3 regions of the Streptomyces sp. NPDC024687 genome follow, and region 2 is predicted to be linked to each of the others. Evidence: riboswitches for the same ligand, from Rfam matches in the RefSeq annotation. Region 2 holds a riboswitch; each other region holds the start of a gene.
What was found. A riboswitch is a leader RNA that binds a small molecule or an ion and turns the genes downstream of it on or off. The one in region 2 is predicted to bind S-adenosylmethionine.

Region 1 (7,217 bases), on a different contig from region 2:
CCAGCTTCTCGAAGACCGAGGAGGCCTGGATGAGGGCCACGCCACCACCGGCGACGATGCCCTCCTCGACGGCCGCCTTCGCGTTGCGAACGGCGTCCTCGATGCGGTGCTTGCGCTCCTTGAGCTCGACCTCAGTCGCGGCACCGGCCTTGATGACGGCGACGCCACCGGCGAGCTTCGCCAGGCGCTCCTGGAGCTTCTCGCGGTCGTAGTCCGAGTCGCTGTTCTCGATCTCGGCGCGGATCTGGTTGACCCGGCCCTGAACCTGCTCGGAGGAGCCGGCACCGTCGACGATGGTGGTCTCGTCCTTGGTGATGACGACCTTGCGGGCGCGGCCCAGGAGGTCGATGGTGGTGTTCTCCAGCTTGAGGCCGACCTCCTCGGAGATGACCTCGCCGCCGGTGAGGATGGCGATGTCGTTCAGCATCGCCTTGCGGCGGTCACCGAAGCCCGGGGCCTTGACGGCGACGGACTTGAAGGTGCCGCGGATCTTGTTGACGACCAGGGTCGACAGGGCCTCGCCCTCGACGTCCTCGGCGATGATCAGCAGCGGCTTGCCCGACTGCATGACCTTCTCCAGGAGCGGGAGCAGGTCCTTGACGGAACCGATCTTGGAGTTGGCGATCAGGATGTAGGGGTCGTCGAGCGACGCCTCCATCCGCTCCATGTCGGTGGCGAAGTACGCCGAGATGTAGCCCTTGTCGAAGCGCATACCCTCGGTGAGCTCCAGCTCCAGACCGAAGGTCTGGGACTCCTCGACGGTGATGACGCCTTCCTTGCCGACCTTGTCCATCGCCTCGGCGATGAGCTCGCCGATCTGGGTGTCGGCGGCGGAGATGGAGGCCGTGGAGGCGATCTGCTCCTTGGTCTCGACATCCTTGGCCTGCTCGAGCAGGGCGGCGGAGACGGCCTCGACGGCCTTCTCGATACCGCGCTTGAGGGCCATGGGGTTGGCGCCGGCGGCTACGTTGCGCAGGCCTTCCTTGACCAGGGCCTGGGCGAGCACGGTCGCGGTGGTCGTACCGTCACCGGCGACGTCGTCCGTCTTCTTGGCGACTTCCTTGACCAGCTCGGCGCCGATCTTCTCGTACGGGTCCTCGAGCTCGATCTCCTTGGCGATGGAAACACCATCGTTGGTGATCGTGGGGGCGCCCCACTTCTTCTCGAGGACGACGTTGCGGCCCTTGGGGCCGAGCGTCACCTTGACGGCGTCCGCGAGCTGGTTCATGCCGCGCTCGAGGCCGCGCCGCGCCTCCTCGTCGAACGCGATGATCTTGGCCATGTGAAGTGGTCCCTCCAGGACTGGGGGTGATTCCTTCGGACCGCGCCCGCGCCCGCGACGGACGGCTCGCCGGCCTGTGGATCCTTGCCCCACAAGGCCTGCGGGCCTCACCGACCCGGTCCATCTTTGTCACTCTCACCTTCAGAGTGCTAACGCCAATGATTAGCACTCGGCATGGTCGAGTGCAAGCGCCTCTCGCGTATCGGGCCCCCGGGGCGGGGGTGAGTGGGCCGCCCGGGCGGGTGGTCCGGGGGCGGCAGGCCCCGGGCGTGACCTGTGACGACACGGGCCGCAACCCGCGTACGGCGCGCAGGGGACGGGGTGGGGGGTGTCCGCCCGCAGCGGCCGGCGTCCCGGCACCGACCCCCAACACACCGCACGCGCCACCCAAGCCCCCACCGGACCGAAACAGGCCGCCGCAGGCATTCAGGGGCACGGGGAACTGCGCACAACGCCCGCCCCCACCGGACCCGCAGACGAACACTGCTCGCCCTCCGGAGGCACACGCATGCCGAAGGGCCCGTACCCATGACTCCCCATGGGGTACGAGCCCTCCGAAGAAGAACGAAGAACGACGCTGTTGTTACCCGGCGCGTGCTTCAGCCAGTCGCGAGACGAACCATGTCCGCCTGCGGCCCCTTCTGACCTTGCGAGATCTCGAACTCGACCCGCTGGCCCTCTTCAAGGGTGCGGTAGCCGTCCATCTGAATCGCGCTGTAGTGGACGAATACATCCGCACCACCGTCGACCGCGATGAAGCCGTACCCCTTCTCCGCGTTGAACCACTTGACGGTGCCCTGAGCCATGCCTAACTCCCCTATTACTGGCCCTTGCACGGATCCACACTTCATGGATCCGGGTCAGACCTCACCCCCCACATGGTTGGGGGCGTGCGCCGGAACGCGTCGACCGCGGCTGAATGTATCTGTCCAACTGCCGTCTGCAACAGGTCAATCGGACGAGAATTCCGGACGGAAGGGGTCCGGAATGTAGTGAGAATTCGCCCGAATTCGGGGCAAGTCGGGCCCCACAAAAGGAGCATAAGACGCAAAGAACCCACACACTTTGGCTACTTCTCGTCGCATCCGAAGTCGGAACTCATATGCGTGCGGCATGAAGGAAGCAGCAGGTTCCCCAACTGTACCGTGCTCAACCATAGAGAATTGCCCCCTCCGCTTCTTCGCGGAGAGGGCAATCGGATGAACACTCGGTAATTTCTGTTACCGAAGGTAATGACCAGTCATACGGTCACCCGCCGGCGACCGCCGGGATGATGGAGACTCCGGCCCCGTCGGGCGTCACCGTCTCCAGCCCCTGCTCGAACCGCACATCGTCGTCGTTCACGTACACATTCACGAACCGCCGCAGCTTGCCCTGGTCGTCGAGAACACGCGCCGCGATACCGGTGTGGTTCTTCTCCAGATCGGAGATGACCTCGGCGAGGGTCCCACCCTCGGCCTGCACCTCGGCCTTGCCGCCGGTGTAGGTGCGCAGGATGGTGGGGATGCGGACGTTGACGCTCATGCGAGGCCAGCCTCTCGGAAAGAGTCCAGATTCGGACGGATCGTGGCGGTGAGCCCGGTACCGGCCACCGCGTCCAGGGTCTTGAGACCGTCGCCGGTGTTCAGCACCACCGTGGTCTTCGTCGGGTCGAGGACGCCGTTCTCGATCAGCTTGCGGGTCACACCCACCGTCACGCCACCCGCGGTCTCCGCGAAGATCCCCTCGGTCCGCGCCAGCAGCTTGATCGCGTCGACGATCTGCTCGTCGTTCACGTCCTCCACCGCACCGCCGGTACGACGCGCGATGTCCAGCACGTACGGACCGTCCGCGGGGTTGCCGATGGCCAGCGACTTGGCGATGGTGTCCGGCTTCTGGGGGCGGACCACGTCGTGCCCGGCCTTGTACGCCACCGACACCGGCGAGCACCCCTCCGCCTGCGCGCCGAAGATCTTGTACGGCCTGTCCTCGACGAGCCCCAGCTTGATCAGCTCCTGCAGACCCTTGTCGATCTTCGTGAGCTGCGAGCCGGAGGCGATCGGCACGACCAGCTGGTCGGGGAGCTTCCAGCCCAGCTGCTCGCAGATCTCGTACGCCAGGGTCTTGGAGCCCTCCGCGTAGTACGGCCGCAGGTTGACGTTGACGAAGCCCCAGCCCTCACCGGCCGGGTCGCCGATCAGCTCGGAGCAGAAGCGGTTCACGTCGTCGTAGTTGCCCTCGATGCCGACGAGCTCGCCGCCGTAGATCGCGGCCATGACGACCTTGCCCTGCTCCAGGTCGTGCGGGATGAACACGCAGGAGCGGAAGCCGGCCCGGGCCGCGGCGGCGCCGACGGCGCCGGCCAGGTTGCCGGTGGAGGAGCAGGAGAGGGTGGTGAAGCCGAAGGCGCGGGCGGCCTCGATGGCCTGCGCGACGACGCGGTCCTTGAAGGAGTGCGTCGGGTTGCCGGAGTCGTCCTTGATGTACAGGCCGCCGGTCACGCCAAGCTCGCGGGCGAGGTTGTCGGCCTTGACGAGCTGGGTCCAGCCGGGGTTGATGTTGGGCTTGTCGGCCACGTCCGCGGGGACGGGCAGCAGCGGGGCGTAGCGCCAGATGTTCGAAGGTCCCGCCTCGATGCGCTTGCGGAGCTCCTCGGTTTCGTAGGCCGAGAAGTCGTACGCGATCTCGAGCGGGCCGAAACACTCCTCGCAGGCGAAGACCGGGCCGAGCGGGACGCGGTGGCCGCATTCGCGGCAGCTCAGTGCCGCGGCGGGACCCAGATCGACGGAGTTCGTGGTGCTTGCAACAGTCTGCGCAGCCATGGAGGCGAGGCCCTTTCTCCTCATCTTCCTCACGACGCACTTCGCCGTGAGACGGATTTGGCACCTTCCCGAGTCGGGAGCCTCGCGGAGACGATCGCCAGCGATCGCTACGAGAACCGACTGGAGGGTTGCCGGGGCTTCATCGGGCCGTATCCCTCTGCCCCTCTGGATGAGCGGTATGAAGTTGTTAACGGCGGCCACCCAGGACATGCGATGGTCATCCGCGTTGTTCAAGACTGTAACCGACGACCAGGACAGTTGAGAGAGACGTCCGAACCGCGAGATGACCTACCCATCAGCCGCTTCCAGCGGCGGGCACGCTAAGGAGCCGCGCACTGTGCTGAACGAAGTCGAGCGCTGGCTGGCCACCAGGTCCTGGTCCGCGACTGATCGCCCGCTCCACCGGATCATGGCCGCGAAGCGGAGCTCGGGGCAGACCGTCAGTGTCGTCCTGCCCGCGCTCAACGAGGAGGAGACGGTCGGTGACATCGTCGCCGTGATCCGTCATGACCTCATGCAACAGGTCCCGCTCGTCGACGAGATCGTCGTCGTCGACTCGGGATCGACCGACCGTACGTCCGAGGTCGCGGCCGCGGCAGGCGCGCGGGTCGTCCACCGCGACGACATCCTCCCGCGCATACCCGCCGTGCCCGGCAAGGGCGAGGTCCTGTGGCGCTCCCTGCTGGTCACCAGCGGGGACATCGTCTGCTTCATCGACGCCGACCTGAAGGAGTTCTCCTCGGACTTCGTCTCCGGCATCGTCGGCCCGCTGCTCACCGATCCCGGGGTCGACCTGGTCAAGGGCATGTACGACCGTCCCCTGGGCGGCGCCGCCGGGCAGGGCGGCCGGGTCACCGAGCTCATGGCGCGCCCGCTGCTGAACATGCACTGGCCGCAGCTGGCCGGTTTCGTGCAGCCGCTGGGCGGCGAGTACGCGGCCCGGCGCTCGTTGCTGGAGCAGCTGCCGTTCCCCGTGGGTTACGGCATCGAGCTGGGCATGCTGGTCGACGCCCTGCACCTGGTCGGTCTCGACGCCCTCGCCCAGGTCGACGTCGGGGTGCGCAAGCACCGCCACCAGGACGGTCAGGCCCTGGGCCGGATGTCCGCGGCGATCTACCGCACCGCCCAGCTGAGGCTGGCCCGCGGCCATATGATCCGGCCCGCCATTACCCAGTTCGAGCGGGGCCGGGACGGCTTCGAGCCGCGGACGTACTCCGTGGACACCGAGGAGCGGCCGCCGATGGTGGAGATCGCGGAGTACGCGGAGCGGAAGGTCGCGTAAGTGCGCGGAAGTGCGCAACCGCACGTTTGAGCGTTTGGGGGCCGGGCTAGGTTGAGGCGTATGGCGTCAACCAACAGTGCTGCTCAGGTGCTGGTCGCGTCCAACCGCGGCCCGGTCTCGTACGAAGTGCGCGAGGACGGCTCGCTGCATGCCAAACGCGGTGGCGGCGGGCTGGTCTCGGGCCTGTCGGCGATCGGCTCCGACGCGGGCTCCCTGTGGGTGTGCTCGGCGCTCGGCGACGGCGACCGCGAGGCGGTCCGGCGCGGGGTCGGCGAGGCGGGGGTCCGCATGCTCGACATCCCGGCCGACGTGCACGCCGACGCGTACAACGGCATCGCCAACTCGGTGTTGTGGTTCGTCCACCACCTGCTGTACCAGACCCCGCTGGAGCCGTCCTTCGACGCGGAGTTCCGGCGGCAGTGGGCGTCGTACGAGACGTACAACCGCGCGTTCGCCGAGGCGCTGGCTCAGGAGGCGGCCGAGGGGGCGGCGGTCCTGGTCCAGGACTACCACCTGTGCCTGGTGCCGGGGATGCTCCGTGAACTCCGTCCCGACCTGCGCATCGCCCACTTCTCGCACACGCCGTGGGCGCCGGTGGACTACTTCCGGATGCTGCCCGACGACATCGCGGGCCGGCTCCTGCGCGGCATGCTGGGCGCCGACCGGCTCGGCTTCCTCACCCAGCGTTGGGCGGACGCGTTCACGGCCTGCTGTACGGAGCTCGCGGACGGGCTCGGCGAGACCCGGATCGGGGTGCACGGGCTGGGCGCGGACGCGGACTTCCTGCGCGCGCGTTCCCACGAGGCCGATGTCGAGGAACGCATCGTCGGACTGCGCGAGGAGATCGGCGCGGGCCGGAAGACGATCGTGCGGGTGGACCGGACCGAGCTGTCCAAGAACATCGTGCGCGGGCTGCGGGCCTACCGGCGGTTGCTGGAGTCGCGGCCGGAGTGGCGCGAGCGGGTCGTGCACGTGGCGTTCGCGTATCCCTCGCGGCAGGACCTGGCGGTGTACCGGGACTACACGGCCGAGGTGCAGCGGGTTGCGGAGGAGATCAACGACACGTTCGGCACACCGGGCTGGACGCCGGTCCTGCTGAATCTGAAGGACGACTTCGCGCGCTCCCTCGCCGCGTACCGGCTGGCCGACGTGGCGCTGGTCAACCCCATCCGGGACGGCATGAACCTGGTCGCGAAGGAGGTGCCGGTGGTGTCCGACCAGGGGTGCGCGCTGGTGCTGTCGCGGGAGGCCGGGGCGTACGAGGAGTTGGGTGACGACGCGATCGTGGTGAACCCGTACGACGTCGAGCAGACGGCGGCGGCCCTGCACGAGGCCCTGACGATGCCGGCCCACGAACGGGTGGACCGCGCGAAGAGGCTCACCGCGGCAGCGACGGCACTCCCACCGGCTCAGTGGTTCCTGGACCAGCTGAACGCCCTGAAGGTACTGAACGGGTGAGCATGAACCTTCCTACACCCACCACGCCTGCCGGGCGGGACGGTCTGCGGGCGCTTCTCGCGGAGCCGCGGCGGGCGGTGATCGGGCTCGACTTCGACGGGACGCTGGCGCCGATCGTGGCGGATCCGGAGCAGGCGCGGGCGCACCCCGAGGCGGTGGCCGTCCTCGCCGCCCTGGCACCGAAGGTGGCCTCCGTCGCGGTGATCACCGGCCGCCCGGCCGAGATCGCGGTCCGCTACGGCGGCTTCGCGGGCGTACCCGGCCTGGAGCACCTGACCGTCCTGGGTCACTACGGCGCGGAACGCTGGGACGCGGCGACGGGCGAGGTCACGGCGCCCGAGCCGCATCCCGGCGTGGCCGCGGTCCGTGCCGAGCTGCCGGAGCTCCTCGACGG
Region 2 (7,217 bases):
TGATCATCTTCCCGCTGGTCCTGGTCGCCATCGCGGTCTACCCGTTCATCGAGTCCTGGGTCACCGGCGACAAGCGCGAGCACCACATCCTGGACCGCCCGCGCAACGCGCCGACGCGTACCGCGTTCGGTGTCGCGTGGATCACCTGGTACATGGTGCTGCTGATCGGTGGTGGCAACGACCTGTTCGCCACGCACTTCCACCTGTCGATCAACTCGATCACCTGGTTCGTGCGGGTCGCGTTCTTCGTCGCCCCGGTCGTGGCGTTCATCATCACCAAGCGGATCTGCCTCGGCCTGCAGCGCCGCGACAAGGACAAGGTGCTGCACGGGCGCGAGTCCGGCATCATCAAGCGCCTGCCGCACGGTGAGTTCATCGAGGTGCACGAGCCGCTCAGCCAGGAGCAGCTGCACACGCTCACGGCGCACGAGCAGTACAAGCCGGCCGAGATCGGCCCCACGGTCGACGAGAACGGCGTCGAGCGCAAGATCAAGGGCTCCGAGAAGCTGCGCGCCAAGCTGAGCGAGGCGTACTACGGCGACGAGTCCCAGATCGCCAAGCCGACCGTCGAGGAGTACAAGGAGATCACGAGCGGCCACGGCCACCACTGATCGCTGCGCTCGCCACGCGCGGTAGAAGGGCCCGTCCGACACCCCGGACGGGCCCTTCGCCGTGCCACGAGGGGCCGAGGGGAAGGGGTTCGTCCGAAGGCCGGACGGGGCCCTTTGCGCTGCCCCGCGCTGGATAGGGTGTGGGCACACTTTTCTACGACATCTGGAGCGGCCCCATGAGCGCTGTGACCCCCGCTGGAGGCGACACCGCGGCGGGCCGTTCCTGGCCCGAGGTACTGAACGCCCTGCTGTACGGCCGCGACCAGAGCGCCGACGCGACGGCGTGGGCGATGGACCGGATCATGCAGGGCGAGGCGACCGACGCGCAGATCGCCGGCTTCGTGGTCGCCCTCCGGGCCAAGGGCGAGACGGTCGAGGAGATCAACGGGCTCGTCCGGACGATGTACGCGCACGCCAACGTGATCGAGGTCCCCGGGCGGACGGTGGACATCGTCGGCACCGGCGGCGACGGCGCCAAGACCGTCAACATCTCCACCATGTCGGCGATCGTCGTGGCCGGAACCGGCGCCACGGTCGTCAAGCACGGCAACCGGGCCGCCTCTTCCGCGTCCGGCGCCTCGGACGTCCTGGAGAAGCTCGGCGTCAACCTGGAGCTGACCCCGCAGCGGGTCGCCGAGGTGGCCGGAGAGGCCGGGATCACGTTCTGCTTCGCGATCAAGTTCCACCCGGCGCTGCGTCACGCGGGCGCTGCGCGCGGCCAGTTGGGCATCCGCACGGTGTTCAACATCCTCGGCCCGCTGACCAACCCCGCCCGCGTGCGGTCCCAGGCGGTCGGGGTCGCGGATCCCCGCATGGCGCCGGTCGTCGCGGGCGTCTTCGCCGAGCGCGGCCACTCCTCCCTCGTCTTCCGCGGTGACGACGGCCTCGACGAGCTGACGACCACGTCGACCTCCCGCGTCTGGGTCGTCCGCGACGGCAAGGTCACCGAGGAGAGCTTCGACCCCCGGGACGCCGGCCTCGACCTGGTGCCGGTGGAGGCCCTGCGGGGCGGTGACCCGGCGTACAACGCGGAGGTCGCCCGCCGCCTGCTGGACGGCGAGAAGGGCCCGGTCCGGGACGCCGTACTCCTGAACTCGGCGGCCGCGCTGGTGGCCCTGGACCCGGGTTCGGGGACGTTGGCCGAGCAGCTGAGGGCCGGGATGGACAAGGCCGCCGAGGCGATCGACTCGGGGTCGGCGAAGCGGACGCTGGAGCGCTGGGTGGCCGCGAGCAACGCATAGCGCTCACCAGGGTGTCGTCCCGCGATCCGGACACGGGTTGCGGGACGACGATCATTTCACGTACGTTCTTCGACCAGGTCATGAGTGACAGTCATGAGGCCCCGGCCGACTGTCCGGCAACCCTCCGTCCGTGGCGGGGTGCCCCGGGTGAAGACCAGGCCGTAGGCAGCGAGGTCTACGGCAAGCGCGGATCCCTCACGAGCCAGGGATCCTGGTCGTTCGAGGAGTCTTCCGTGAGCAACCGAATGCGATAGGGCGCAGAGCCCCGCCTCCGCACGTCCTCTCACCTTTCACCTTTCACGGGAGTCCCCCATGTCTGTCTCCACCGCTGCCGCCGTCCAGACCATTTGTGCCCCCCTGCCCGTTCTGGGGCGGGATGTCACCGTCCCGCTGGTCACCGGTGGCGAAGTCACCTACGCCGCCCTCGACTACGCGGCCAGCGCACCGGCCCTCCAGCGGGTCTGGGACGACGTGGCGGCGTACGCGCCCTACTACGGCAGCGTGCACCGCGGGGCCGGCTACCTCTCCCAGCTGTCGACCGACCTGTTCGAGAACGCCCGCAGGACCGTCACCGAGTTCCTCGACTGCCGCGACGACGACCAGCTCATCTTCACCCGCTCGACCACCGACTCGCTCAACCTCCTCGCCGCGGCGCTCCCCGCCCACTGCCAGGTCTTCGTCTTCGAGACCGAGCACCACGCGAGCCTGCTGCCCTGGAAGGACGCCCGGGTCAGCTACCTGGACGCCCCGCGCACCCCGCGCCAGGCCGTCCAGACCCTGGAGAAGGCCCTCGCCGACCGGGACCCCCGGGGTCCGGCCCTGGTGTGCGTCACCGGCGCCTCCAACGTCACCGGTGAGCTGTGGCCCGTACGGGAACTCGCGGCGGCCGCGCACGCCCACGGCGCCCGGATCGTGCTCGACGCGGCCCAGCTCGCCCCGCACCACCCGGTGAGCGTCCGTGACCTCGACGTCGACTGGGTCGCCTTCTCCGGCCACAAGCTCTACGCCCCCTTCGGCTCCGGCGTCCTGGCCGGCCGCGCCGACTGGCTCCGGGCCGCCGACCCCTACCTCGCCGGCGGCGGCGCCAGCCGCAAGGTCACCCGGCGCGAGGACGGCGGAGTGGACGTGGAGTGGCACGACAGCGCCGCCCGCCACGAGGCCGGCTCCCCGAACGTCATCGGCGCCTACTCCATCGCGTCGGCCTGCAAGGCGCTGACCGAGGCCGGCTTCGACACCCTGGTCGCCCGCGAGCAGCACCTGATCGAGAAGGTGAAGGCCGGCCTCGCCGAGGTCCCCGAGGTCCGCGTCCTGTCCCTCTTCGGCGACGACGCCCCCCGCGTCGGCGTGATCTCCTTCGTCGTCGAGGGCTGGAACAGCTCCCACTTCGCCGCCGCCCTCTCCGCCGAGTACGGCATCGGCGTCCGCGACGGCCTCTTCTGCGCCCACCCCCTCGTGCGCACCCTCCTCGGCAGCGACCCGCAGTCCCAGGGCGAGTGCGGCGCCCCCGAGGCCGCGCCCGGCGAGAAGTCCCTCAACGCGATCCGGGTGAGCTTCGGTGCCGGCACCCCGGACGAGCACGTCGAGCGGTTCGTGCAGGCCGTGAAGGAACTGGTCGAGGACGGTGCGAAGTGGACGTACCGCACCGAGGACGGCCGCTGCGTCCCCGCCGTCTGACGGACCGGAGTCCACCGCGCGTATACGCTCCCCTCAGCAACCGTACGGAAAGCAGGGGGAGCACGGGGTGCAGGAGCTGCGCGAGACGGACCCGCCGGCCATCGGGCCCTACGCGGTCCTGGGCAGACTCGGGTCCGGCGGCATGGGCGAGGTGTATCTCGCCGAGGCGCGGGGCGGGCTGCGGCTGGCCGTGAAGGTCGTACGGGCCGAACACGCCGAGGACCGCACCTTCCGTGCCCGGTTCCGGCACGAGGTACGGGCCGCGCAGACCGTCGGCGGGGCGGGCACCTACACCGCGCGGGTCGTGGACGCAGACACCGAGGCGGCCCGTCCCTGGATGGCGACCGAGTTCGTGGCGGGACCCAACCTGCGGGACGCCGTGCTCGACCGGGGACCGCTGCCCGCGGACGCGGTACGGCTGCTGGCGGCCGCGCTCGCCGAGGCGCTCGCCGCGATCCACGCCAAGGGCCTGGTGCACCGGGACCTCAAGCCCTCCAACATCCTGCTCGCGCCGGACGGCCCCCGGGTCATCGACTTCGGGATCGTCCGGGCCCTGGAAGGCACGGCCCTGACCCGGACCGGAGTGGTCGTCGGGTCGGTCGGCTATCTCTCGCCCGAGCAGATCCGCAACGGCGCCCAGGTCGTGCCGGCCAGTGACGTCTTCTCCCTGGGCGCGGTCCTCGCCTACGCGTCCGGCGGCAAGGAACCCTTCGGCGAGGGGCAGGATTCGGTCGTTCTGCTGCGGATCCTGACCGGTGACGTGGACCTGTCCGCCGTACCGGAGGAGCAGCTGCCACTGGTGGAGGCGTGTCTGCGGGACGACCCCGGGGCCCGGCCGACCCCCGCGGAGCTGGTCGCGGCCGCGGGGCACACCACGGCCTCGCTGCGCGAGAGCCTGCGGCCGGGGTGGTACGGACCCGGTGCCGTGAAGGAGCCCGAGACCGTGCGGAGCGGGGCGCGCTGGGTTCCCGGGCACGACTCGGGGGAGCGGGAGAGCCGCGTCGAGTACGTGGCCCCGCCGACCGCCACGGACATCCCCGCGGTCACCGATGTGACACCGGCCCCTGTCCCGCCGTCGCGGCGCCGGCTGTTGCGGGTCGTGGCGGGCGGCGCCGGGGTCGTGGCGGCCGGCGGACTGGGCGGGTGGCTGTGGCTGCGGGACGCGCCGGACGGCTCCGTACAGGCAGGGGCCCCGGGCGCGCCGGCGACGGGCTGGCAGTACAAGGTCCAGGGCCTCGGCGGGCGGCGCGGCCCCTGTGCGGCCGTCTCGCCCGACGGCACGCGGGTGTACGTCGGCGGCACGGACCGCGCGCTGCACGCGCTGGACCTGGACGGGCGGACCGTATGGCGGACCTCGCTCGGCGCGGAGGCCATGTCCCCGCTCGCCACCGCCGACGGCGTGTACTGCCTGCTGGAGGACGGCCAGGAGGGTTCCTCCAAGCTGTGCGCGCTCGGCCGGGGCGGCACGGTCCGCTGGGCCAGGCGGTTCGCCGGAAACGGTCAGTTCCCGGTCGCCGCCGGCCGACTGGTCCTGGTGTCCTACGGCGACGGCTCGGACGCGGGCGGGGTGCGGGCCTACGCCCCCGACGGCAGTGTGCGCTGGTCCACGCCGACCGGACCGGCACCCACCGGTGAGCCCCTGGTGGCGGACGGCGTGGTGTACGTCGGCACCTTCGGGGACCAGGTCCAGGCCCTGGACGCGACCAGCGGCAAGCGGCTCTGGGCGACGAAGGCCGGCCTCGACACCGGCCGTCCCGTGCTGGTCGGCGACACGCTGATGGTCGGATCGGGCGGCGAGGACATGCTGCACGGCCTGAGCCGCACCGGCAAACCGCTGTGGGACTGCACCAACGACAAGGTGTACGGCAGCCGCTACTTCGCCTGTGTGCCCTTCGGCGACGTGGGCGTCACCGCGTCCGACTACGAACTGGTCGCCCTGGATCCCGCCGACGGATCGACGGCGTGGTCCTTCCGGTTCACCGACGACGGACGCCAGTACGGCGACCCCACCGTCCAGGGCGACACCGTCTACGTACGCCACGGATCGACCCTCTACGGCATCAACCGCAAGGGAAAGCAGACCTGGCACCGGCGCGTCGAGGGCGGCGCCTCCGTCGGAACCCAGAGTCCGGTCGTCCGGGACGGCCGCGTGTACGCCGCGACCGCCGACGGCATCACGGTGCTCGCGCTCGGCTCCTAGGGGCAGGCCCTAGCTGTCGAGGCCGATCGCGAACGCGGCCTCCAGGTCGTGCTGGGAGTAGGTGCGGAAGGCCACGTGGGTGTCCGTCGCCTCGACGCCCGGGATCTTGCTGATGCTGCCGGGGATGACCTCGGCGAGGTCCTCGTGCCGCTTGACCCGGACCATGGCGATCAGGTCGTACGTGCCCGTGACCGAGAAGACCTCGCTCACGGACTCCAGCGCGGCGATCCGCTCCGCGATCTCGGGGATCCGGTCCACGCTGGTCTTGATGAGGACGATCGCGGTGATCACGGCTGGTTCTCTCCCTCGGAGGCGGTGGCAGGGCTCTTACCCTACTCGCGGTCCAGTCGGCCCGGTTTTTCTGCCGGGGGTCCGGGCGTCGTCCCCCGGGAAGGCACAGCAGTGGTACGGCCGAAACGCGCCCAGGCGAAGACCAGGCCCAGGCCGAAGCCCACCAGGTGGGCCAGGTAGGCCACCCCGGGGCCGTCGGAGGCCCGGCCCGCGGCGAGCCACTGCAGCGCCGCCCAGAAGGGGAGGACGACCCAGGCGGGGAAGCGCAGCGGCAGGAAGAAGAGGAACGGCAGGAGACTGGTCACCCGGGCCCCGGGGAACAGGAAGAGCAGCGCGCCGAGAACCGCCGAGATCGCCCCGGAGGCACCGACCAGGGACTGCTCGGAGTCGGCGTTGGCAGCCGCGTAGCCCAGCAGGGCGAGGTAGCCGCTGCCCACGTAGAAGAGGAGGAACTGCACCCGGCCCATCCGTTCCTCGGTCATCACCCCGAAGACGTAGAGGAAGAGCATGTTGCCCAGCAGGTGCACCCAGCTGCCGTGCACGAACAGCGCGGTGGCCGGGGTGAGGGCGGCAGCGGGCGAGCCCTCGAAGAGCTCGGCGGGGACCACGCCCCAGCGGTGGAAGTAGGCCCGCTGGGCGGCCAGGGCCGCGTCCCCGGAGCCGTAGGCCGGATCGAGGCCCGAGGCGGGGCCGATCACGAAGACCAGACAGCACAGGGCGATCAGGCCGTAGGTGACCGGAGCCGGCCCCCACAGCCGCCCGTTCGCTGCACCGACCGTCACCCTCCAGTTGCGGATCATGAACACAGAGCATGGCGTAACGGGACGCAACCGCACAGAGCGCCTCGCCGCCGGACAGGTCCTGTGGACGCCCGAGCGGCGAGTACCCGCCAGGCCTTAGGGTTACGAGCCACATGCACCGGGCCGCCGGTGTGTCACGGACAATGGCTAGTAGGAAAGAGCACAGCCACGATGACGGTTCCCCTCCCGACCGCCTCGACGCGGTGGCGCTGCACCCTCTGCGGCAACCTCACGCGCTTCGACGTGACCCGCTCGTCGAAGGTCGTCGAGTACGTCCACCTCGACCTGGCGGGAGAGCCGAAGGTCGAGGAGCGCGAGGTGGTCAGTGAGACCATCGAGTCGGTGCGGTGCCGCTGGTGCAACGCCGTGGACCAGGTGGAACTCGTGGACAGGCCGGGCG
Region 3 (7,217 bases), on a different contig from region 2:
GCGGCGGGCGGCCCGCTCGCTCTCGTACGGACCGGCGACGTCATCAGCCTCGACGTCGCCGCCCGCCGCATCGACCTGGAGGTGCCCGCCGGCGAACTCGCCGCCCGCACCCCGAACGCGGCCACCGTGGCGGGCTTCGCGAACCCGAGGCGCGGCTGGGAGCGGCTGTACGTCGACCACGTCCAACAGGCCGACCAGGGCGCCGACCTCGACTTCCTCGTCGGCTCCAGCGGCTCGGAGGTCAGCCGCGAGTCGCACTGACCAGGAGCGCTCCGGCGGTCCCGCGTTCGCCCACCTCGTGGACGCCCTCTTGACGTGCGCCCCGGCCCGATCGACACTCCACATGGGAATCCTAGTGAACAGGTAGGGAAACATGGGGCGCCTTGAACCGGCCATCGGCCGAGTGAGCCGTACACCTCGGCCTTCGCCTCTCCTGACCTCCCGCCGGCACATCGACCTGCTGCGTGTCTGCAGCGCGATCAGGGCCCTGGGCTGAGCCCGGCCGCAGCCGCCCCGCCGCCCCGCCGCCCCTCCCTGTACCGACCCCCACTTCCGGCCCGACGACGCTTCCGCCGCGCGTACGTCTGCGCACCGACACCCTGGGGAGACCTATGTCCGTCACACCGCTCGCCCATGTCCCCGCCGGCCACCCGGCCCCCGCGTTCCGGGGCAGGATCGGACGGGACGCGCGCAGTGGGCACTACGCCGTGCCGCGCCGCTACCGGCTCCACCTGGCCGCCGCCTGCGCCGACGGCCTGCGCATCGCCGTCGTGCACAGCCTGCTCGGCCTCGACGACGTCTGTCCCGTGACCTTCCTGGACCCGGTCCCCGACTGTCCGGACGGGGGGCACTCCGCGCTGCGCCCGCTGTACGAGGCCAGCGCGCACCGGTACACCGGCGCGGCCGTCGCGCCGGTGCTCAGCGACGACTGGTCGGGGCGGATCGTCAGCACCCACGCCGCCGACATCACCCGCGACCTCGCCCGGCACTTCGGCGGCGGCCGGCCGGCGCTGTACCCGTGCGGAGCGGAGTCGGAGACCGACGCCGTGGAGCGGATGGGCAGGGCCGTCGAGCAGGCCGCGCAGCAGGCCGGGTCGGCGGGCGGCGCCGCCGCGGACCGCACCGCCGCGCTGGAGCAACTGCTGGACACCTTGGGCTCGTTGGAGCGCTGGCTGGAAGGCCGCAGCTACCTGATCCGGGATCACATCACGGCGGCCGACGTCGAGTTGTGGGTCACGCTCGTGCAACTCGACACCGTGCACCGCGACCACCTCGACGCCGCCGCGGTCCAGCGCATCGCCGACCACCCCACCCTGTGGGCCTACGCCCGCCGGCTGACCGCCCACCCGGCCTTCGGCACCCACCTCGACCTCGACGGCATCGCCCGCCGGCACCACGCCCACTGCCGGGGCCTGGAGGCCGCAGGGGCCGCCGTACAGATTCTGGACTGGGCCTCGCACAGCGCCCGCACGTCCTGACCGTTCCAACTGTTGGACCACGATTGACATTCGTTCGGGCATTTGTCTTAACTACGGCCCAGAACGGTCATGAGTGTCAGCGACATGCCCTGGCTTGCTGACCGGCAACCCTCGCTCGGCGGTGGGGTGCCCCAGGTGACGACCGGACCGGACGGCGTTTCGGTAAGCGCGAGGGCCCCAGGGGCCGGAAGAGCACGGTGACGGACATGTACGCAGTCTCCAGGACGGCCACGCGCCGCTCCCCGGGCTGCGTACAGCCGTACACGGACGTGCTCGTGGCCGACCGGAGCGTCGATCTCCTCCGCGTGAGCAGCGCACTGTGTACCGCACCGGGCCGCGCCCGCTGTCGGGGCTGACGTTCCGCCTCCGCAGCCCCCGCGTTCCTGACGAACACCGCGTTCGCGGTGTGCCGTCGTCCGCCCAGCCCCCGGTGCCCGAGCATCCCGTACTGCCGCCGTAGTACGCCGTGTTCGCCGTGCCCCAGGGGAAACCCGACTCCGCCGGAGCCCCTCATGAGTGAACCCCCAGGCGCTGCCGTGTCCGTCACCGAGGCACCGCCGCAGCCCGACACCCCGTCAAAGCCGCTCGCGGCGCAGCGAGTTCTGCCGCTGCGGCGACCGGGCCGCTGGATCGCCACCGCCGTCGTCCTGGTCCTGACGGCCCAGTTCGTCCACGGCCTGGTGACCAACCCGTTCTACCAGTGGGACCGGTTCGCCTACTGGTTCCTGCGGCCGACCGTCCTCGACGGGCTGGTCATCACTCTGGAAGTCGCCGCCTACAGTGCGGTGCTGGGCCTGCTCGGCGGCATTCTGCTCGCCCTGGCCCGGCTCTCGAAGAGCCCGGTGCTGCGGGCGGTGAGCTGGACCTACGTGTGGGCTCTGCGCTCCATTCCGCTGATCGTCCTGCTGCTGTTCCTCTACAACTTCAGCGCCCTGTACAAGACCCTGAGCGTGGGCGTCCCCTTCGGTCCTGCCTTCTTCTCCTTCGACGAGTCCCGGCTCGCCACCGACATGGTCATCGCGGTGATCGGCCTCAGCCTCAACGAGGCCGCCTACGCCGCGGAGGTGGTCCGCGGCGGCATCCTCTCCGTCGACCAGGGCCAGCACGAAGCGGCCTCGGCCCTCGGTCTGCCGAAGGGCTACCAGTTCCGCATGATCGTCTTCCCGCAGGCGCTGCGCTCGATCACCCCGAACTACGTCAACCAGCTCATCGGCCTCATCAAGAGCACCTCGCTGGTCTTCTACGTCTCCCTGCTCGACCTGTTCGGCAGCGTGCAGTCCATGGGCTCCACCTACCCCGGAGACATCGTGCCGCTGCTGCTGGTCGCCACCGTCTGGTACCTGATCCTGACCAGTGCCGTCTCCGTCGTGCAGTTCTATGTCGAGCGGTACTACGCCCGCGGCGCCACCCGCTCCCTGCCGCCGACCCCGCTCCAGAAACTGCGCGCCGGTCTCACCGACCTCACGGCGCGTGTCCGCAGGGAGACCGCGATATGACCGTCACCGACATCACCCCCGTCGCGCTCGAAGTGCACGGCGTGCACAAGTGGTACGGCACCCACCGGGTCCTGGACGGCGTCGACCTGACCGTGCGGCCCGGCGAGGTCACCGTGATCCTCGGCGCGTCCGGCTCCGGGAAGTCCACCCTGCTGCGGGTCATCAACCACCTGGAGAAGCCGGAGATCGGCTATGTCAGCGTCAACGACGAGTTGATCGGCGTCCGCCGGCAGGGTGACCGGCTGAAGGAGCTCAGCGAGCGCGCCATCCTGGCCCAGCGCAGCCGCATCGGGTTCGTCTTCCAGAACTTCAACCTCTTCCCGCACCTGACCGTCCTCGACAACGTGGCCGCCGCGCCGGTGGCGACCGGCAAGCTCGGCAGGGCGCAGGCGCAGGAACTGGCCCGCGAACTCCTCGGCAGGGTCGGACTCGGTGACAAAATCGGCGCATACCCCCGGCAGTTGTCGGGAGGCCAGCAGCAGCGCGTGGCCATCGCCCGCGCCCTCGCCCTGCGACCGGGAGTCATCCTCTTCGACGAGCCGACCTCCGCCCTCGATCCCGAACTCGTCGGTGAGGTCCTGGCCGTCATCAAGGACCTGGCGACCAGCGGCACCACGCTCGTCATCGTCACCCACGAGATCGGCTTCGCCCGCGAGGTCGCCGACCGGGTCGTCTTCATCGACGGCGGACGCATCGTCGAGCAGGGCCCGCCCTCCGAGGTCCTCGACCGGCCGCGCAACGAACGGACCCGGGACTTCCTGAGCAAGGTCCTCTGAACCCCTTTTCCCACCGCCTGTTTCTCTCAACTCTCTCAACTCCTAAGGACAGCCATGCCCGTTCACCCCTCCCGACGCAGCCTGATACGCGGCATCACCGCGGCGACCACCGTCGCCACCCTTGCGGGCGGGCTCGCCGCCTGCGGCGGTGACAGCGACGCCGCCACCAGGACGACCGACAGCGCGGGCACGGTCACCGTGGGCCGCCTGTCCAACGGCGCCGCCAAGGAGACCACTCTCAAGGTCGCCGAGGTGAAGTCCATCAGCGCCGAACTGCCCGCCGCCGTGAAGAAGAGCGGCAAGCTGGTCATCGGTTCCGGCACCCTGCCCTCCGGTTCCCCGCCGCTGGGCTTCGTGGGCAGCGACCAGAAGACCCTCACCGGCTCCGAGAGCGACCTTGCCCGCCTGGTCGCCGCCGTCCTCGGCCTGAAGCCCGAGGTCAAGCGGTTCACCTGGGAGAACCTCTTCGTCGGCATCGACAGCGGCAAGGTGAACGTCGGCTTCTCCAACATCACCGACACCGAGGAGCGCAAGCAGAAGTACGAGTTCGCCTCCTACCGCAAGGACGATCTCGCCTTCGAGACGCTCAAGACCTCGAAGTGGACCTTCGACGGTGACTACGAGGCCCTCGCGGGCAAGACGGTCTCGGTCGGAGCCGGCACCAACCAGGAGCGGATCCTGCTGGAGTGGCAGGCCAAGCTGAAGAAGGAGGGCAAGAAGCTCACCATCAAGTACTTCCAGGACAGCCCCAGCATCTACCTGGCCCTCGCCAGCGGCAAGATCGACGCCTACCTGGGTCCCAGCCCCAACTCCTCCTACCACGTCACCCAGACCGCGAGCACACCCAACGCGACCCGCATCGCGGGCCAGTACTCCGGTGCCGGTGAGACGCTCCAGGGCCTGATCGCCGCGACCGCCAAGAAGGGTAGCGGCCTCGCCAAGCCCCTCGCCGACGCGATCAACTACCTGATCGACAACGGTCAGTACGCCAAGTGGCTCGCCGCGTGGAACCTCTCCCACGACGCCGTCTCCAAGTCGGAGGTCAACCCGCCCGGGCTGCCGCTGGACAACTCCTGACCCACCGCCAGGAAGCCGTGCAGGGCATCTCTGCGTCCGGCTCCCTCGCACGGGGACGCAGCACGGCCCGGCCCACGGTTGGGAACATCCCGTGAGGCCGGGGTGTTGTGACTCACGACGAGATCTGCCGGGCGCCGCCGCGCCGCCCAGAAGGAGGAGGTGACGGGAGTGACCAGCACACTTCGCTCCGTCCACCTCCACTCCCGGCCTCATGTCGATCTCCTGCGCGTGTCCGCCGCGCTCTGTTGTTCCTGACCCGTTCAGCTGCCCCAGCCGCCGTGTCCCGCCCGCCCGTGGGCCGGTTTTCTCGTACGGATCTCCAGGAAGGCACCCGCCCGTGTCCCCTTCTTCCCCCTTGCTGCATCTGGCCGTCGCTCTGGACGGCACCGGCTGGCACCCCGCTTCCTGGCGTGAGCCGGTGGCCCGGCCCCAAGAGCTGCTCACCGCCGGATACTGGGCCGACCTGGTCGACGAGGCGGAGCGTGGCCTGCTCGACTTCGTCACCATCGAGGACGGACTGGGCCCGCAGTCCTCCCACTTCCTCGACCCGGACGAGCGCACCGACCAGGTCCGTGGCCGCCTCGACGCCGTGCTCATCGCCTCCCGCGTCGCCCCGCTGACCCGGCACATAGGTCTGGTGCCGACCGCGGTGGTCACCCATACCGAGCCGTTCCACCTTTCCAAGGCGATCGCGACCCTGGATTACGTCAGCAGCGGCCGGGCGGGCGTGCGCGTCCAGATCAGTGCCCGCCCGAACGAGGCCGCGCACTTCGGGCGCCGCACCATTCCTTCGATCGAGGCCTACGACAGTCCCGGGGCCCAGGAACTGGTCACCGATCTCTTCGACGAGGCCGCCGACTACGTGGAAGTGGTGCGGCGGTTGTGGGACAGCTGGGAGGACGACGCCGAGATCCGTGATGCGGCCACCGGCCGTTTCATCGACCGGGACAAGCTGCACTACATCGACTTCCAGGGGAAGCATTTCAGCGTCAAGGGCCCCTCCATCACACCGCGCCCGCCGCAGGGCCAGCCCCTGGTCACCGCCCTGGGCCACCAGACCGTCCCCTACCGGCTCATCGCCCGCCAGGCCGACGTCGGCCACGTCACTCCGCACGACAGCGGCCAGGCCCGCGCGATCGTCGCCGAGATCCGCGCCGAGCAGGAGAGGGCCGGGCGGGCGGGTGAACTCCTGCATGTCTTCGGCGACTTGGTGGTCTTCCTCGACGACGAGCCGGCCGAGGCCGCCGCCCGCCGGGAGCGTCTCGACGGGCTCGCGGGAGAGCCGTATCAGAGCGATGCCCGTATCTTCACCGGCACCCCAGCCCAACTCGCCGACCTGTTGCAGGAGTTCGCTGAGCAGGGGCTGAGCGGTTTCAGGCTGCGGCCGGGCGTCCTGGGTCACGACCTGCCGGCCATCACCGGTGGCCTGGTTCCCGAGCTCCAGCGCCGGGGCGCCTTCCGCACCGCCTATGAGGCCGACACCCTGCGCGGCCTGCTGGGCCTGGCCCGCCCCGCCAACCGCTACGCCGCAGCGACCGCCTGACCTCGGAAGGAACCCCAGGACCGATGACCAAGCCCCTGAAGCAGATACATCTGGCCGCGCATTTCCCGGGCGTCAACAACACCACGGTGTGGAGCGACCCGAAGGCCGGCAGCCACATCGAGTTCAGTTCATTCGCCCACTTCGCGAAGACCGCCGAACGCGCCAAGTTCGACTTCCTGTTCCTGGCCGAGGGGCTGCGCCTGCGCGAACAGGGCGGGAAAATCTACGACTTGGACGTGGTCGGCCGCCCCGACACGTTCACGATCCTCGCCGCGCTGGCCGCCGTCACCGACCACCTCGGCCTGACCGGCACCATCAACTCCACCTTCAACGAGCCCTACGAGGTGGCCCGCCAGTTCGCCAGCCTCGACCACCTCTCCGGGGGCCGCTCGGCGTGGAACGTGGTCACCTCCTGGGACGCCTTCACCGGCGAGAACTTCCGCCGCGGCGGCTTCCTGCCGCAGGAAGAGCGCTACTCGCGCGCCAAGGAGTTCCTGGCCACCACCCAGGAGCTGTTCGATTCCTGGCACGGCGACGAGATCCTCGCCGACCAGGAGGCGGGCGTGTTCCTGCGTGAGGCGAAGGCCGGCTCCTTCGAGCACACCGGGCAGCACTTCGACATCCACGGGCAGTTCAACGTCCCGCGCTCCCCGCAGGGCCGCCCGGTCGTCTTCCAGGCCGGCGACTCCGAGGAGGGCCGCGAGTTCGCCGCCTCGTCCGCCGATGCGATCTTCAGCCGGTACGCCACCCTCACCGAGGGCCAGGCCTTCTACACCGACGTCAAGAACCGCCTGGCCAGGTACGGCCGCCGCCACGACCAGCTGCTGATCCTGCCCGCCGCCTCCTT

Region 1: another riboswitch for S-adenosylmethionine. It lies ahead of thrC (threonine synthase); the one in region 2 lies ahead of ACZ39I_RS04255 (aminotransferase class V-fold PLP-dependent enzyme).
Region 3: another riboswitch for S-adenosylmethionine. It lies ahead of ACZ39I_RS08825 (amino acid ABC transporter permease); the one in region 2 lies ahead of ACZ39I_RS04255 (aminotransferase class V-fold PLP-dependent enzyme).

The regions. Positions count from the first base shown of each region.
Region 1 is NZ_JBVHLJ010000006.1:449,223-456,439, forward strand. Features, by position in the region: gene groL (chaperonin GroEL) at 1-1,282, opposite strand, end outside; gene ACZ39I_RS25625 (cold-shock protein) at 1,882-2,088, opposite strand; gene ACZ39I_RS25630 (MoaD/ThiS family protein) at 2,531-2,806, opposite strand; gene thrC (threonine synthase) at 2,803-4,083, opposite strand; SAM riboswitch class I at 4,101-4,259, opposite strand; gene ACZ39I_RS25640 (glucosyl-3-phosphoglycerate synthase) at 4,421-5,365, shown strand; gene ACZ39I_RS25645 (alpha,alpha-trehalose-phosphate synthase (UDP-forming)) at 5,426-6,823, shown strand; gene otsB (trehalose-phosphatase) at 6,826-7,217, shown strand, end outside.
Region 2 is NZ_JBVHLJ010000001.1:956,443-963,659, forward strand. Features, by position in the region: gene qcrB (cytochrome bc1 complex cytochrome b subunit) at 1-611, shown strand, start outside; gene trpD (anthranilate phosphoribosyltransferase) at 788-1,852, shown strand; SAM riboswitch class IV at 1,929-2,045, shown strand; gene ACZ39I_RS04255 (aminotransferase class V-fold PLP-dependent enzyme) at 2,165-3,526, shown strand; gene ACZ39I_RS04260 (protein kinase domain-containing protein) at 3,594-5,726, shown strand; gene ACZ39I_RS04265 (Lrp/AsnC family transcriptional regulator) at 5,736-6,017, opposite strand; gene ACZ39I_RS04270 (rhomboid family intramembrane serine protease) at 6,059-6,817, opposite strand; gene ACZ39I_RS04275 (hypothetical protein) at 6,989-7,217, shown strand, end outside.
Region 3 is NZ_JBVHLJ010000002.1:525,478-532,694, reverse strand. Features, by position in the region: gene ACZ39I_RS08840 (IlvD/Edd family dehydratase) at 1-261, shown strand, start outside; gene ACZ39I_RS08835 (putative leader peptide) at 374-496, shown strand; gene ACZ39I_RS08830 (glutathione S-transferase C-terminal domain-containing protein) at 612-1,478, shown strand; SAM riboswitch class IV at 1,544-1,653, shown strand; gene ACZ39I_RS08825 (amino acid ABC transporter permease) at 1,991-2,974, shown strand; gene ACZ39I_RS08820 (amino acid ABC transporter ATP-binding protein) at 2,971-3,750, shown strand; gene ACZ39I_RS08815 (transporter substrate-binding domain-containing protein) at 3,805-4,827, shown strand; gene ACZ39I_RS08810 (putative leader peptide) at 4,987-5,082, shown strand; gene ACZ39I_RS08805 (LLM class flavin-dependent oxidoreductase) at 5,165-6,370, shown strand; gene ACZ39I_RS08800 (NtaA/DmoA family FMN-dependent monooxygenase) at 6,394-7,217, shown strand, end outside.